3 regions of the Comamonas sp. Z1 genome follow, and region 1 is predicted to be linked to each of the others. Evidence: riboswitches for the same ligand, from Rfam matches in the RefSeq annotation. Region 1 holds a riboswitch; each other region holds the start of a gene.
The links. A riboswitch is a leader RNA that binds a small molecule or an ion and turns the genes downstream of it on or off. The one in region 1 is predicted to bind thiamine pyrophosphate.
Positions count from the first base shown of each region.

Region 2: it holds a riboswitch for thiamine pyrophosphate, as region 1 does, so the genes downstream of both, FSY45_RS01305 (long-chain-fatty-acid--CoA ligase) here and thiC (phosphomethylpyrimidine synthase ThiC) in region 1, are expected to answer to the same signal.
Region 3: it holds a riboswitch for thiamine pyrophosphate, as region 1 does, so the genes downstream of both, FSY45_RS08470 (FAD-dependent oxidoreductase) here and thiC (phosphomethylpyrimidine synthase ThiC) in region 1, are expected to answer to the same signal.

Region 1 is NZ_VOQT01000014.1:39,207-43,362, reverse strand. It holds gene FSY45_RS20755 (ABC transporter substrate-binding protein) at 1-915, opposite strand, end outside; gene FSY45_RS20750 (nitroreductase) at 1,100-1,759, shown strand; TPP riboswitch at 1,841-1,958, shown strand; gene thiC (phosphomethylpyrimidine synthase ThiC) at 2,217-4,156, shown strand, end outside.
Region 2 is NZ_VOQT01000001.1:298,865-303,020, reverse strand. It holds gene FSY45_RS01310 (TonB-dependent receptor) at 1-1,701, opposite strand, end outside; TPP riboswitch at 2,012-2,103, shown strand; gene FSY45_RS01305 (long-chain-fatty-acid--CoA ligase) at 2,174-3,268, shown strand; gene FSY45_RS01300 (acyl-CoA reductase) at 3,265-4,156, shown strand, end outside.
Region 3 is NZ_VOQT01000003.1:375,028-379,183, forward strand. It holds gene FSY45_RS08455 (ankyrin repeat domain-containing protein) at 1-539, opposite strand, end outside; gene FSY45_RS08460 (SH3 domain-containing protein) at 663-1,136, shown strand; gene thiD (bifunctional hydroxymethylpyrimidine kinase/phosphomethylpyrimidine kinase) at 1,203-2,075, opposite strand; TPP riboswitch at 2,141-2,302, shown strand; gene FSY45_RS08470 (FAD-dependent oxidoreductase) at 2,366-3,460, shown strand; gene thiS (sulfur carrier protein ThiS) at 3,566-3,763, shown strand; gene FSY45_RS08480 (thiazole synthase) at 3,922-4,156, shown strand, end outside.

The sequences.
Region 1 (4,156 bases):
CTTCTTGAACTTGGCAAAGAAGCGATCCGAGAACTTGCGGCTTTCGGGATTCAGGTCCCAATGCCAGCTGTCGGTGAACATCAGGCCTTCCGTGGCTTTGAGGCCCAGGCTGTGGATGTCGGAGCTGAACAGCAGCAGGCCGGCCAGCTTCATGGTCTTGGTCAGGCCGAACTCGCGTGCCGACTTGATGGCATTGATGGTGTCGCCGCCTGCATTGGCCAGGCCCAGAATCTGGGCCTTGGAGTTCTGAGCCTGCAGCAGGAAGGAAGAGAAGTCGGCTGTGTTCAGCGGGTGCCTGACGTTGCCCAGTACCTTGCCGCCAGCGGCATTGACCACGCGGGTGGTGTCGGCCTCCAGCGCCTGGCCAAAGGCATAGTCGGCCGTCAGAAAGAACCAGCTCTTGCCGCCCAGCTCCACCACTGCCTTGCCCGTGCCCTTGGCCAGCGCCACGGTGTCATAAGCATAGTGCACGAAATAGGGACTGCACTGATCGTTGGTCAGTGCCGAAGTGCCCGCGCCGTTGATGATGTAGACCTTTTTCTTCTCGTCGGCCACCTTGCCCATGGCCAGGCCGGCACTGGAGGTGGTGCCGCCGATTAGCATGTTCATGCCCTGGGTGTCGAACCACTCGCGTGCCTTGCTGGCCGCGATATCGGCCTTGTTTTGGTGGTCGGCCGTCAATACTTCGATGGGCTTGCCCAGCAGCTTGCCGCCAAAGTCGTCCACAGCCATCTGCACGGCCAGAGCACCACCCTTGCCGTCCACATCGGCATAGAGGCCCGACATATCGGTGATGAAGCCGATGCGAATCTTGTCCTGCGCCTGAGCGCCTGCAGCGGTCAGCAGGCATCCCAGTGCCAGCGTCAATGTTCTTGGGGAAAAAACGGTAGCGGAGCAAACAGAGCGAGGCTTCATCAGAGTCATCTCCTGAGGTGGTGAGTACCCGGTCACTGCGACGGGCAGCCAGCATGGTCGCAGTTGGAGCAGGGCGCGCCATCAGGGCAAGCACCGGGGCGGCTGCGACAAGGTATCCACGGCGACTCGGGAAAATGCCGCAAGCTCCTACACTGCACACCAGTGATTTAGGAAAGTAGAAGAGATGGATATTCGTCAAGCATTGCAGCAGCGTCGTTCGGTGCGCGCTTTTCTGCCGCAGGCCGTGGCTGCTGCCACGGTGCGGGACTTGCTGGAGACCGCAGCGCAGGCGCCGTCCGGCGGCAATATGCAGCCCTGGCGTGTGACCGCAGTGGGCGGACAGGCGCTCAAGGATCTGTGCGCCAGGGCCAGGGAGACCGAGGCCGTGCAGCGCCCCGGCCTGTCCTATCCACCCGGTTTGTGGGAGCCCTACCGCAGTCGCCGCTTTGAAAACGGCGAAGATCTGTATCGCTCACTCAATATCGGTCGCGAGGACAAGGCAGCACGTCTGGCCCAGCTGGCCAAGAACGGCCAGATGTTCGGTGCGCCAGTGGGTATTTTCGTGGCCGTGGAGGAGCGCATGGGCTATGCGCAATGGGTGGATCTGGGCATCTATCTGCAGTCCTTCATGCTGCTGGCGGTGGAGAAAGGTCTGGCCACCTGTGCCCAGGGCTTCTGGCGCATGTACAACGACATGCTGATCGAACAGCTGGCATTGCCGGATGGCTACCAGATTGCCTTTGGCATTGCCCTGGGCCACGAGGATGTCAGCGCGCCCATCAACCAGTGGCGCGCAAGCCGTGCTGCCAGCAATGAATGGCTGGCGCTGCAGGGGCTGGATTGAACGGCGGATTAGACGCTTGAGGGTCAGGATAGTTAAACAGCTTCAAGAGTGCGCAAATTGTGGCAAAACCAGCCTATACTGCGTGCAGCTCCGGGGTGTGCGAAAGCGCTGAGATGCCAGTCACTGTGAAAACAGTGCAGGCGAACCCGACGAACTTGATCCGGTTCATACCGGCGGAAGAAGAGCGGGACCCTGACGCAGGGCCGATGGATTGACAGGGCAACTGGCACGAGTGCCAGCCCTGAAAGTCATAGGCACAGCAAACCCCAGGCGCCTCGCGCACTGGGGTTTTGTCTTTTCTGGACAGCCGGTGCGTGAAGAACCAGGCCGAAATTGCAGAATTTCGGCGGCACAGGCCGGATACCCATAGCGGGCCGGGCCAGTGCAGGGCAAGATCAGAGCAGGGCCGCACTCCACGGAGCGTTTGATGCACTTCAACCGCTTTGAGGAGACTGCGATGAACGCCCCTGATTCCATTTTTACGCCTGCTGCAGGTCATGCCCCCGATGCCGCCCGTTTTGCCGAGCTGCTGGCTCAGTCGCGCCAGCCGTTTCCCGCATCGACCAAGAGCTATCTGAGTGGCGCGCTGCATCCGCAGCTGCGTGTGCCGGTGCGCGATATTGCGCTCACCAATGGAGAGCAGGTCAGCGTCTACGACACCTCGGGCCCCTATACCGATCCCGCCGTACAGATCGACGTGCGCCAGGGCTTGCCCAGCGTGCGAGGTGCCTGGATCGAAGCGCGCGGCGACAGCGAATACTACGTGGGTCGCCTGCGTGTGGCGCTGGACGACGGCGGCAAGCGCGGCGAGGAAGATGCGCGCGTGGCCCAGCTGCGCGCCGAGGCGGCCGCGCTGCAGCGCCAGCCGCGCCGTGCCAAATCAGGCCAGAACGTGACCCAGATGCACTATGCCAAGCGCGGCATCATCACGCCCGAGATGGAGTATGTGGCCCTGCGTGAAAACGGTCGCCGTGAATGGATGGCGCAGTACCAGCAGGACGCGGCGCGCGAGCTGCGCCTGGCCGGCAACAGCCTGGGCGCGGCGATCCCGAAGATCATCACACCCGAATTCGTGCGCGACGAAGTGGCGCGCGGCCGCGCCATCATTCCGGCCAATATCAACCACCCTGAAATCGAGCCCATGGCCATCGGCCGCAATTTCAAGGTCAAGATCAACGCCAACATCGGCAATTCGGCCGTGACTTCCAGCATCGAGGAAGAGGTGGAAAAGCTGGTCTGGGCCATTCGCTGGGGCGCGGACAATGTCATGGACCTGTCCACCGGCAAGAACATCCACACCACGCGCGACTGGATTGTGCGCAACTCGCCCGTGCCCATCGGCACCGTGCCCATCTATCAGGCGCTGGAAAAGGTCGGCGGCATTGCCGAGGATCTGACCTGGGAGATCTTTCGCGACACGCTGGTCGAGCAGGCCGAGCAGGGCGTGGACTACTTCACCATCCACGCCGGCGTGCGCCTGGCCTACATCCACCTCACGGCCCAGCGCCGCACCGGCATCGTCTCGCGCGGCGGCTCCATCATGGCCAAGTGGTGCATGGCTCATCACCGCGAGAGCTTCCTCTACGAACATTTCGAGGACATCTGCGACATCATGAAGCAGTATGACGTGAGCTTCTCGCTGGGCGATGGCCTGCGTCCCGGCTGCGCGTCGGATGCCAACGACGATGCCCAGTTTGCCGAGCTGGCCACGCTGGGCGAGCTGACGCAGATCGCCTGGAAGCACGATGTGCAGACCATGATCGAAGGCCCTGGCCATGTGCCCATGCACATGATCCAGCAGAACATGACCGAGCAGCTCAAGCACTGCCACGAGGCCCCGTTCTACACCCTGGGCCCGCTGACCATAGACATCGCCCCCGGCTACGACCACATCGCCAGCGCCATCGGCGCGGCCATGATCGGCTGGTTCGGCACGGCCATGCTGTGCTATGTCACGCCCAAGGAGCATCTGGGTCTGCCCGACCGAGACGACGTCAAGCAGGGCATCATCGCCTACAAGATTGCGGCCCATGCCGCGGATGTCGCCAAGGGCCATCCGGGCGCGCGTTCGCGTGACGATGCGCTCTCCCTGGCGCGCTTCGACTTCCGCTGGCAGGACCAGTTCAACCTGGGACTGGATCCCGACACGGCCCAGGCCTACCACGACGAAACCCTGCCCAAGGACAGCGCCAAGGTGGCCCATTTCTGCTCCATGTGCGGACCCAAGTTCTGCTCCATGAAGATCACCCAGGAAGTGCGCGACTTTGCCAAGCAGCAAGGCGTGAGCGCCGAGAACAGCATTGCCGTGGGCATGCAGGCCAAGGCGGCGGAGTTCAATCAGGCGGGCGGCGATTTCTACATTCCCATCGTCAATGCCTCGACCGACACCACGGCACG
Region 2 (4,156 bases), on a different contig from region 1:
CTGGGGCATCAGCCAGGTGCTGGTGCTCAGCTCCATGCCGCGGCGGCGGGTCTTGCCGGCATTCTGATAAGAGGTGCGGCCGTTGTCGTTGCTGGCCACCACGATTTCATCGTCGGTGCTGGTCTGGAACAGCGCGGCAGACCAGTCGCCGCGCAGGCCGGCCACATTGAAGCGTTGCTTGATGCCCAGCTCGGCACTGGTCGATACCGCAGGCTTGAGGCCGAAGTTCAGACCACCCACCAGATCGGGACGGTACGAGATCTCGTTGAAGGTAGGTGTTTCCATGCCGCGACCCAGTGAGGCATAGATATTGGTGTCCTGAGTGAGTTCGTGCTGCAGCGAAACAACCGGCAAGAGTTTATGGAATCCGGTGCTACCGCTATCGTCCTTGTCGGCCAGGAAATGGTCGCGCGACTGGAACTGCACATTGCTCCAGCGCAGGCCGGCATCGAGCTTCCAGTGCGGTGCAAAGGCCCAGGAGGCTTGCAGATAGGGGTCTATGCTGGTGAGGGTATTGCGCTCGTCACGCACCAGCTCGCCGACCACGCCCAGCTGGTTGCCCACAAAGTTCTTGTAGCCCTGGCGGTCTTCCCTGACAGTGTTGGCGGCCAGGCCCGCAATCAGGCCCAGGCTGCGGCTGCCCAGCTCGTATTTGCCGCTCCAGCGCGCATCGATGCCGCCATAGTCGCGCTTGAGACCGATCACCCCACCCCTGTAGCCGGTCTGCGATGCCTTGGGCGTGGACTGAAACTGCATCATTTCGCGCTGACCGGCATAGGCCATGAGGCGCAGCGCCTGGCCGCCGTCCAGCTGGCGCTCATAGGTCAGGCCGGCCTGGGTCTGCTTCACGCTTTTGCGCGAATCGTAGAGCAAGGGGTTGGACGCCACAGCCTTCGGATCTGCCGCCCAGTCCTTCGGCGTGATGCCGCCGGGGTCCTTGGCATCGATGTCCACATGGTTGGCCACCAGGGTCAGCTGGCTGTATTCGTCGGGCTTGACATCGATGCGGGCGTTGAACAGGTTTTTGTCCGCCGCGCTCTGGGCCCGGTAGCCGTCGGTGAGGAAACGGCTGGCGCTGAGCACATAGCCAATCCCGTTGGCTTCGCCCTTGGCCTTGAGGCCCAGGCGCTTCTGGCCGTCGCTGCCCAGTGCAAAGCTGCTTTCCACCGAGGGCGCGCCTTCACCACGTTCGGTATAGGCATTGATCACGCCGCCAGAGGCGTTGCCGTAGAGGGCGGAGTAAGGACCGCGCAGCACTTCCACGCGCTCCAGCGAGGCGATATCGATATTGTTGGTCTGACCCTGGCCATCGGGCATGGTGGAGGGGATGCCGTCCACATAGATCTGTATGCCGCGCACGCCGAAGGTGGATCGTGCGCCAAAGCCGCGAATCGACAGCTGCAGGTCTTGCGCGTAGTTCTGGCGGTTCTGCAACTGCAGGCCCGGAGCTGCGCTCAGGGACTCCGAGAGATTGACCTGCAGATTGCGCTCGCGCATGCGCTCGCCGTCGAGCACGGTCACGGAGGCCGGGGTTTGCTCAAGTGCAGACTCCTGCAAGGTGCTGCGCACGGTGACTTCGGACAACTGGGGCAGTTCCGGCTGGGCGGCGGCTTGCTGGGCCATTGCGGACTGTGCCGTCAGCAGCAGTCCGGCGGCGGCCACAGGCCAGCCTGCCAGATGACAAAGGCGCGAAAAATGCATGTGAATATCTCTGGGGCTCGGGGTGGACGTTCGGTGCCCTGGATGGCGCAAGCTCTGTTGACAGCGTTTCTTGCTACGGCGTGAAGCTCGCTCAGGCAGTGCGCGCCTGCATCATTGTTGGTGCCATGGCAAGGTGCGTGTCGGGCACGCTCGCAATTTTGCTCCGATTGTATTTGGGTGGTAATGTTTTAATGATTTCTACTGTGGATGACCTTCTTCTCCGTGATAGAGCATTACCCCAGGTTACAAGTGACGCGACTTTCATGCGGCGGCTCAGGCACCGTGCAGCGATGCCGTTGGGGTAAGATGGCGCCGCGCTCCGGGGTGCACGCCAGTGCTGAGATCTACACCCGCGAACTTGACCCGGTTCATACCGGCGGAAGAAGAGCTTGCAAGCTGACCTCCGGGCAGTGCGTTCTCGCATGGTCAGCAAGCCTTCGGAGCATGATGTCCCCGCTCTCGAAGGAATTTCATGGACAAGGCCGCTTCGCTGGTCGCCGATCTGCTTGCTTTCATCGCAATGGATGACTGCACCGACGACCAGTTCAATCAACTCGCCCTGCGCCTTTTCGCCTATCAGTACGAATGCAATGCGCCGTTTCGCAGCTTTTGCCAGCGACGCGGTGCCACGCTGCGCAATGTCAGGAGCTGGCGCGATGTTCCGGCCGTGCCCATCGATGCCTTCAAGGCCATGGAGCTGCGCAGCGAGCCACCGTCGCCCGCCGAGCGCGTGTTCATGACCAGCGGCACCACGGGCCGCGCTGCGCGCGGACGTCATTTCCATCCGCGGCTCGATGTCTACGACCTGTCCATGAAGCGCTATTTCGCCAGACGCTTCATGCAGGGTCTGGAGCGCATGCCCATGGGCATTCTGTTTCCCGATGAGCAGGCCATGCCCAATTCCTCGCTGGCCCACTATCTGGCACTTGCCCGCTCCGAATTCGGCTCGGCAGGCAGCCGCTACTACCTGAACTCGGAAGGGCTGGACATGCAGGCCCTGTGCGCTGCGTTGGCAGAGTCAGAGCGCAGCGGCCAGCCCTTTGCCCTGCTGGGCGCGAGCTTCAGCCTGGTCCATGTGATGGATGCCCTGCGTGCGCAGGACCGCAGCTTTCGCCTGCCCGCAGGCAGCCGCGTGCTGGATACGGGCGGCTACAAGGGGCAGTCGCGCGAGCTGCCGCTCGAGCAGTTCTATGCCGAGCTTTCCCAGTTGCTGGGCGTGCCGCGCAGTCTGTGCATCAATATGTATGGCATGACGGAGCTGAGCACCCAGTTCTATGACGATGGCAATGCGGTGCTGCCTTCGGTCAAGTCCGGTCCGCACTGGATCCGTTCGCGTCTGGTCGAGCCGATCACCGGCAGGGACGTGGCCGCTGGTGAGCGCGGCATTCTGGTGCATTGCGATCTGGCCAACTACAACGCGGTGACCACCATCCTGACCGAGGATGTGGGCCTGTGGGCCGGCCAGCAGGAAAAAGATGGCTTTTTGCTGCTGGGGCGCGCCGAGGGCGCCGCCGCCAAGGGGTGCTCGCTGGCGGTTGAAGAGTTTGTGAAAGCTGCCGGCGCATGAGCGAGCAGCGCAAGCTACAGCGTATCAAGGCTGGCTATCTGCCGGGCCTCGGCGACGACGAAGTGCAGTGGCAGACGCTGGACTTCGGGTCTCAGGACGGTCAGTTGCTGGAAGTCAGCGTGCCCGTGCTGACGGCGCCGCAGATGCAGGCACTGGCCTGTCGTGTGCGCAAGGCCGCAGCCATCCATCTGCGCCCCATGCCGGTGGCCGAGATCATCGATGCCATCGATCGTGCGATGGCCCGCCTGCTGGACCGTAACGACATCTACCGCCAGCAGGCCGAAGCCTGGCTGCCCGTGGTCAGTGGCTATGACGCCGATATGGTGCGGCTGGGGCTGACAGGATTTTTCAAGACCTTTCGTGCGGCGCAGCTCAAGCGCTTTGTGGCCGAGGATTTTCCCAACCCGGCAGTGCTCGACGGCTTTCAGCCGGCAGCCAAGGGCGGAGCCGTACGTGCTTTCGGCCCGGATCTGCTGGTGCATAGCTGGGCCGGCAACGTGCCTGCGCTGTCGCTGTGGAGTCTGGTCTGCGGCTTGCTGGTCAAGGCCCCTGCGATAGGCAAGCTGGCCAGTGCCGAGCCCTTGTTTGCCGGATGGTTTGCACGCTTGCTGGCCGATGTTCACCCGCCGCTGGCCGATTGCCTGGCCGTGGTGTGGTGGCGCGGTGCAGGCGGCGAGGAGGCCGACGCGCTCTATGACCAGGCCGATACGGTGCTGGCCTACGGTGGCAACCAGACGCTGGATGCGCTGCGTCGTCGCCTGCCCGTGACGACACGCTTCTTGCCCCATGGCCACAAGCTGGGCTTTGGCCTGATCGGTGCGCAGGCGCTGGATACGCTCAAGGCTCCTGGCATGGCAAGGCTGGCCGCCTGGGACGTGATGCGCTATG
Region 3 (4,156 bases), on a different contig from region 1:
GTCACCCCATCCTTGTCGGGCAGGTTCAGATCGGCCTTGGCATCGATCAGGGCCTGGATGATGGCCTGATGGCGCGGCCCGCCGTCGCTGAGCACCACGGCTTCCATCAGGCAGGTCCAGCCCAGCCGGTTGACATGGTTCGCATCCACGCCAGCCGTGATCAACGCCTGGGCTGTTTCCAGATGGCCGCGCTCGCAGGCCGGAATCAGGGCCGTGCCGCCATAGCGGTTGGTGCTCTTGAGATCGGCGCCATAGGAAATCGTCATGCGCACAATCTCCAGCCGGCCCTGCGCGCCGGCCAGCAGATTGCGCACCGCCACGACATCGCCCTGCGCGGCAGCGGCCAGCAATTGCTGGCCCGGCATCTGCGGGTCCCCGGCTTTTGGCGCCGCAGCGGCGGCAGGTGTTACAGCCGGAGCATTCGCCGACGCCCTACTCTGGCAGGCCGTGAGCAGGGTCGCGGCGGCCAGAGCCGTCATCGCAAGCGTCAATCGGGTGGTCAACGAGGCGCTCCCATGGGCGCGAACTGGCTGGTTCATGGCATTCCTTTATGACTGTCGGGTGTTCAGCCCCTGTCAGCTTTCTACAGGAACTATAGCTAGCCACGCAAGTCCGATGAGGGTTACAGCCTGTTTTTAATCGTTCGAAGGAGAATCTGCCCCGTGCCTTGCAACCGCTGGATCCGCACCGCCGCCACTTCAAGCCTGATCGCGCTGGGTGCGCTCACCGCCGGCCTGCTGCCGGCCCTCGCACAAGCCCAGGAATTTGTCAGCATCAAGGGCACGACCGTGAATGTGCGCGAGCAGCCCAACACCCGCTCCGCAACCCTCTGGGAACTGAGCAAGGGCTATCCGCTGCAAGTCACCCAGCGCAAGGGGCAGTGGCTGCGCGTCAAGGACCATGAGTCCACGCTGGGCTGGGTCCACGCCCCGCTGACCAGCAAGAGCCCGCATATGGTGGTGACGGCGCGCACGGCCAATCTGCGCTCCGGCCCCGGCCAGAAGCACAAGCGCGTGGGCAAGCTGGAGCAGCATGAGGTGCTGCAGACTCTGAAAAAGCAAGGCAGCTGGGCCCAGGTCCAGCGCAGCAACGGCCAGAGCGGCTGGGTGGCCAAGAATCTGGTCTGGGGCTGGTAAGCCCTGCAACACGAACACCCAAAGCAAAGGCCTGCAGCAGCAGGCCTTTTTTGCGGGTGCCGGCAATCAGCCTTCGACGATCAGCTGCGCGCGCGGCGCATAGCCGTGATTGAGGGGGCCGTGACCCTGGCCGGTATAGACCTCGGCGCCCGCCTCGATGGCGCCCAGAATATAGCTGCGCGCCTCGGTCACCGCGGCCTCCAGCGCCAGCCCCTGGGCCAGGAAGGAGGCAATCGCCGACGACAGCGTGCAGCCCGTGCCATGGCCGTTATGGGTGACGATGCGCTGCGATTGCAGACGCAGATAGTCGCCGGCCTGCCGGCCTTGCCGGCCCAGCACATCCATGACCAAGTCGCCGCTCAGATGCCCGCCCTTGAGCAGCACTGCAGGCGCGCCCATGACCAGCAGATCGGCCACGGCCGCATCCAGCGCTGCAATGCCGTCGATGTTGCGACCCAGCAGCAAAGCTGCTTCATCCAGATTGGGTGTAATCACCGTCGCCAGCGGGAACAGCTCCTGGACCAGCGCCTGTGCTGTCTCGGGAACGATCAGGCGATCGCCGCTGGTGGCCACCATCACGGGGTCCAGCACCACGTTCCTGATCCCGTGGCGACGGATCGCATCCGCCACCACGCTCACCACATCGGGGGTTGCCAGCATGCCGATCTTGACGGCATCGACGCCTATGTCCTGCACAACGGCATCGATCTGGCCGCGCACGGTATCGAGCGGAATGCCGTGAATACCCGTCACGCCCAGCGTGTTCTGCACGGTGATGGCCGTGATCGCCGTCATGCCGTAGCAACCCAGTGCCGCACAGGTCTTGAGGTCGGCCTGGATGCCGGCACCACCGCCGCTGTCCGAGCCGGCAATGGAGAGCACGCGTGCGTAGCGCTTTTTTGCGGCGCCGGAAATGGAGGAAGAAGCAATCACTGTCATGGCAAAAATTATCGCCCATGCGCATGGTCAATGCGTGCTGTTTGCGGTTGTGCTGTAATGTCCAACGGACGAAACAGGGGTGTCCCGCAGGCAAGCAGCCTGTGCGGACTGAGAAACACCCTGGGGCTGCGCCAGCCACGGGCTGCGCACCAGAGCACCATCCGTGCCCTGTGCCCCCTGCACCCGATCCAGGTCATGCTGGCGTGGGGAGTTTCACAAGCCGCAAGGCATGCCGCGTTTTGTCCTGCACATGGCCCTGTTCCTGTGTCCGGATGGAAAACGATTTGCACATGTCATTGCTACAAGCTTCTTCAAAGATCGCAATTCTCGGCGGCGGCCTCATGGGCCGTCTGCTGGCTCTGGCCCTGGCCCAGCGCGGTCACGCCATCGACCTCTATGACGCCCATGGCCCGCAAGGCGATGGTGCTGCGGCGCGCGTGGCGGCTGCCATGCTGGCGCCGCTGGCCGAGTCGGCCATTACCGAGCCCGGCGTGGTGCGCATGGGCCAGCATGGGCTCAAGCGCTGGCCCGAGCTCATAGCTCAGCTCGAGCAGCATGTGTTTCTGCAGCAAAACGGCACGCTGATTCTCTGGCACCGCCAGGATCAGGGCGATGCGGCGCGCTTTTTCGGTCTGCTGGAGAAAAACCGGCGCATCAACCCCAGCCTGCCGGCCATGCAGGAGAAGACCGGCGCGGCGCTGCAGGACTGCGAGCCCGCGCTGCAGGGACGCTTCAACCAGGCCGTCTATCTGCCCGGCGAAGGCCAGCTCGACAACCGTCAGCTGCTGACGGCGCTGGTCGACAAGCTCAGCGCCCTGGGCGTGCAGCTGCACTGGGACAGCCCGCGCGAGGTCGGCGACTTACGTCCCGGCGAGGCCGGCCAGCCCGACTTCGTGTTCGACTGCCGGGGCCTGGGTGCCCGCAGCCAATGGAAGCAGCTGCGCGGCATTCGCGGCGAGGTGGTGCGCATCCATGCGCCCGAAGTCACGCTGCAGCGCCCCACACGCCTGATCCATCCACGCTACCCCATCTATATCGCGCCCAAGGAAGACCATCTGTTCGTGATTGGCGCGACCGAGATCGAATCCGACGATATGTCGCCGGCCAGCGTGCGCTCCACGCTGGAGCTGCTGAGCGCGGCCTATACCGTGCACTCGGGCTTTGCCGAAGGCCGGATTGTGGAGATCGCCACCCAGTGCCGCCCCACCCTGCCCGATAATCTGCCCGCCGTGCGCCTGCTGACGCCGCGCGTCATGGAAGTCAACGGCCTCTACCGCCACGGCTTCATGATCTCGCCCGCCATGCTCGACGTGGTGCTGGAGCTGGTGGACCGCAACGACTCGCCGCTGGCGCGCGAGTTCGATGTCGCCGTGCATCGCGGCTGAGCCGCGAGCCCGAACTTTGGCGCACAGCACTTGCACCTCCTGCGCACGCAAGCGCCGCCGTGCAGAGGTTTAACTTAGCACCCGCTTTATTTTCTGTTTCATGCCATGAAGATCACCCTCAACCAGCAAGCCACCGAGCTGCAAGCCCATGCCACCGTGGCCGATGCGCTGGCGCAGATGCAGGCCAAGCCCCCGTTTGCCGTGGCGGTCAACACGGTGTTTGTGCCCAAGACGCAGTACGCCGACCATGCGCTCAACGAGGGCGACAGGATGGAAGTCATCTCTCCAGTGACAGGCGGCTAGGAATGACCTCCCTGAGTCGCTTCGCGCCTTCCCCCTGGGGGCGACACCCTCGCGGCGAGGCGGCTCTTGCTCGGTGTCACTGACTGGGCACATGTCTGTTTGAGGCTCACTGGGCTTCACACGCATTGCGGTACAAAGACAAGAGATATAGATAAATCATGAATACAAAAACCACCGACGACACCCTGGTTCTCTACGGCCAACGTTTTGAAAGCCGCTTGCTGCTGGGCACCTCGCGCTATCCCTCGCCCGCCATTCTCGAAGCGGCTGTGGAGCGTTCCAGGCCCGCCATGGTCACGGCCTCGTTGCGCCGCCAGGGCAGCAATGCGGCCGAGACCGGCGCCAGCTTCTGGGAACTGCTGCGCAAGCTCAACGTGCCCGTGCTGCCCAACA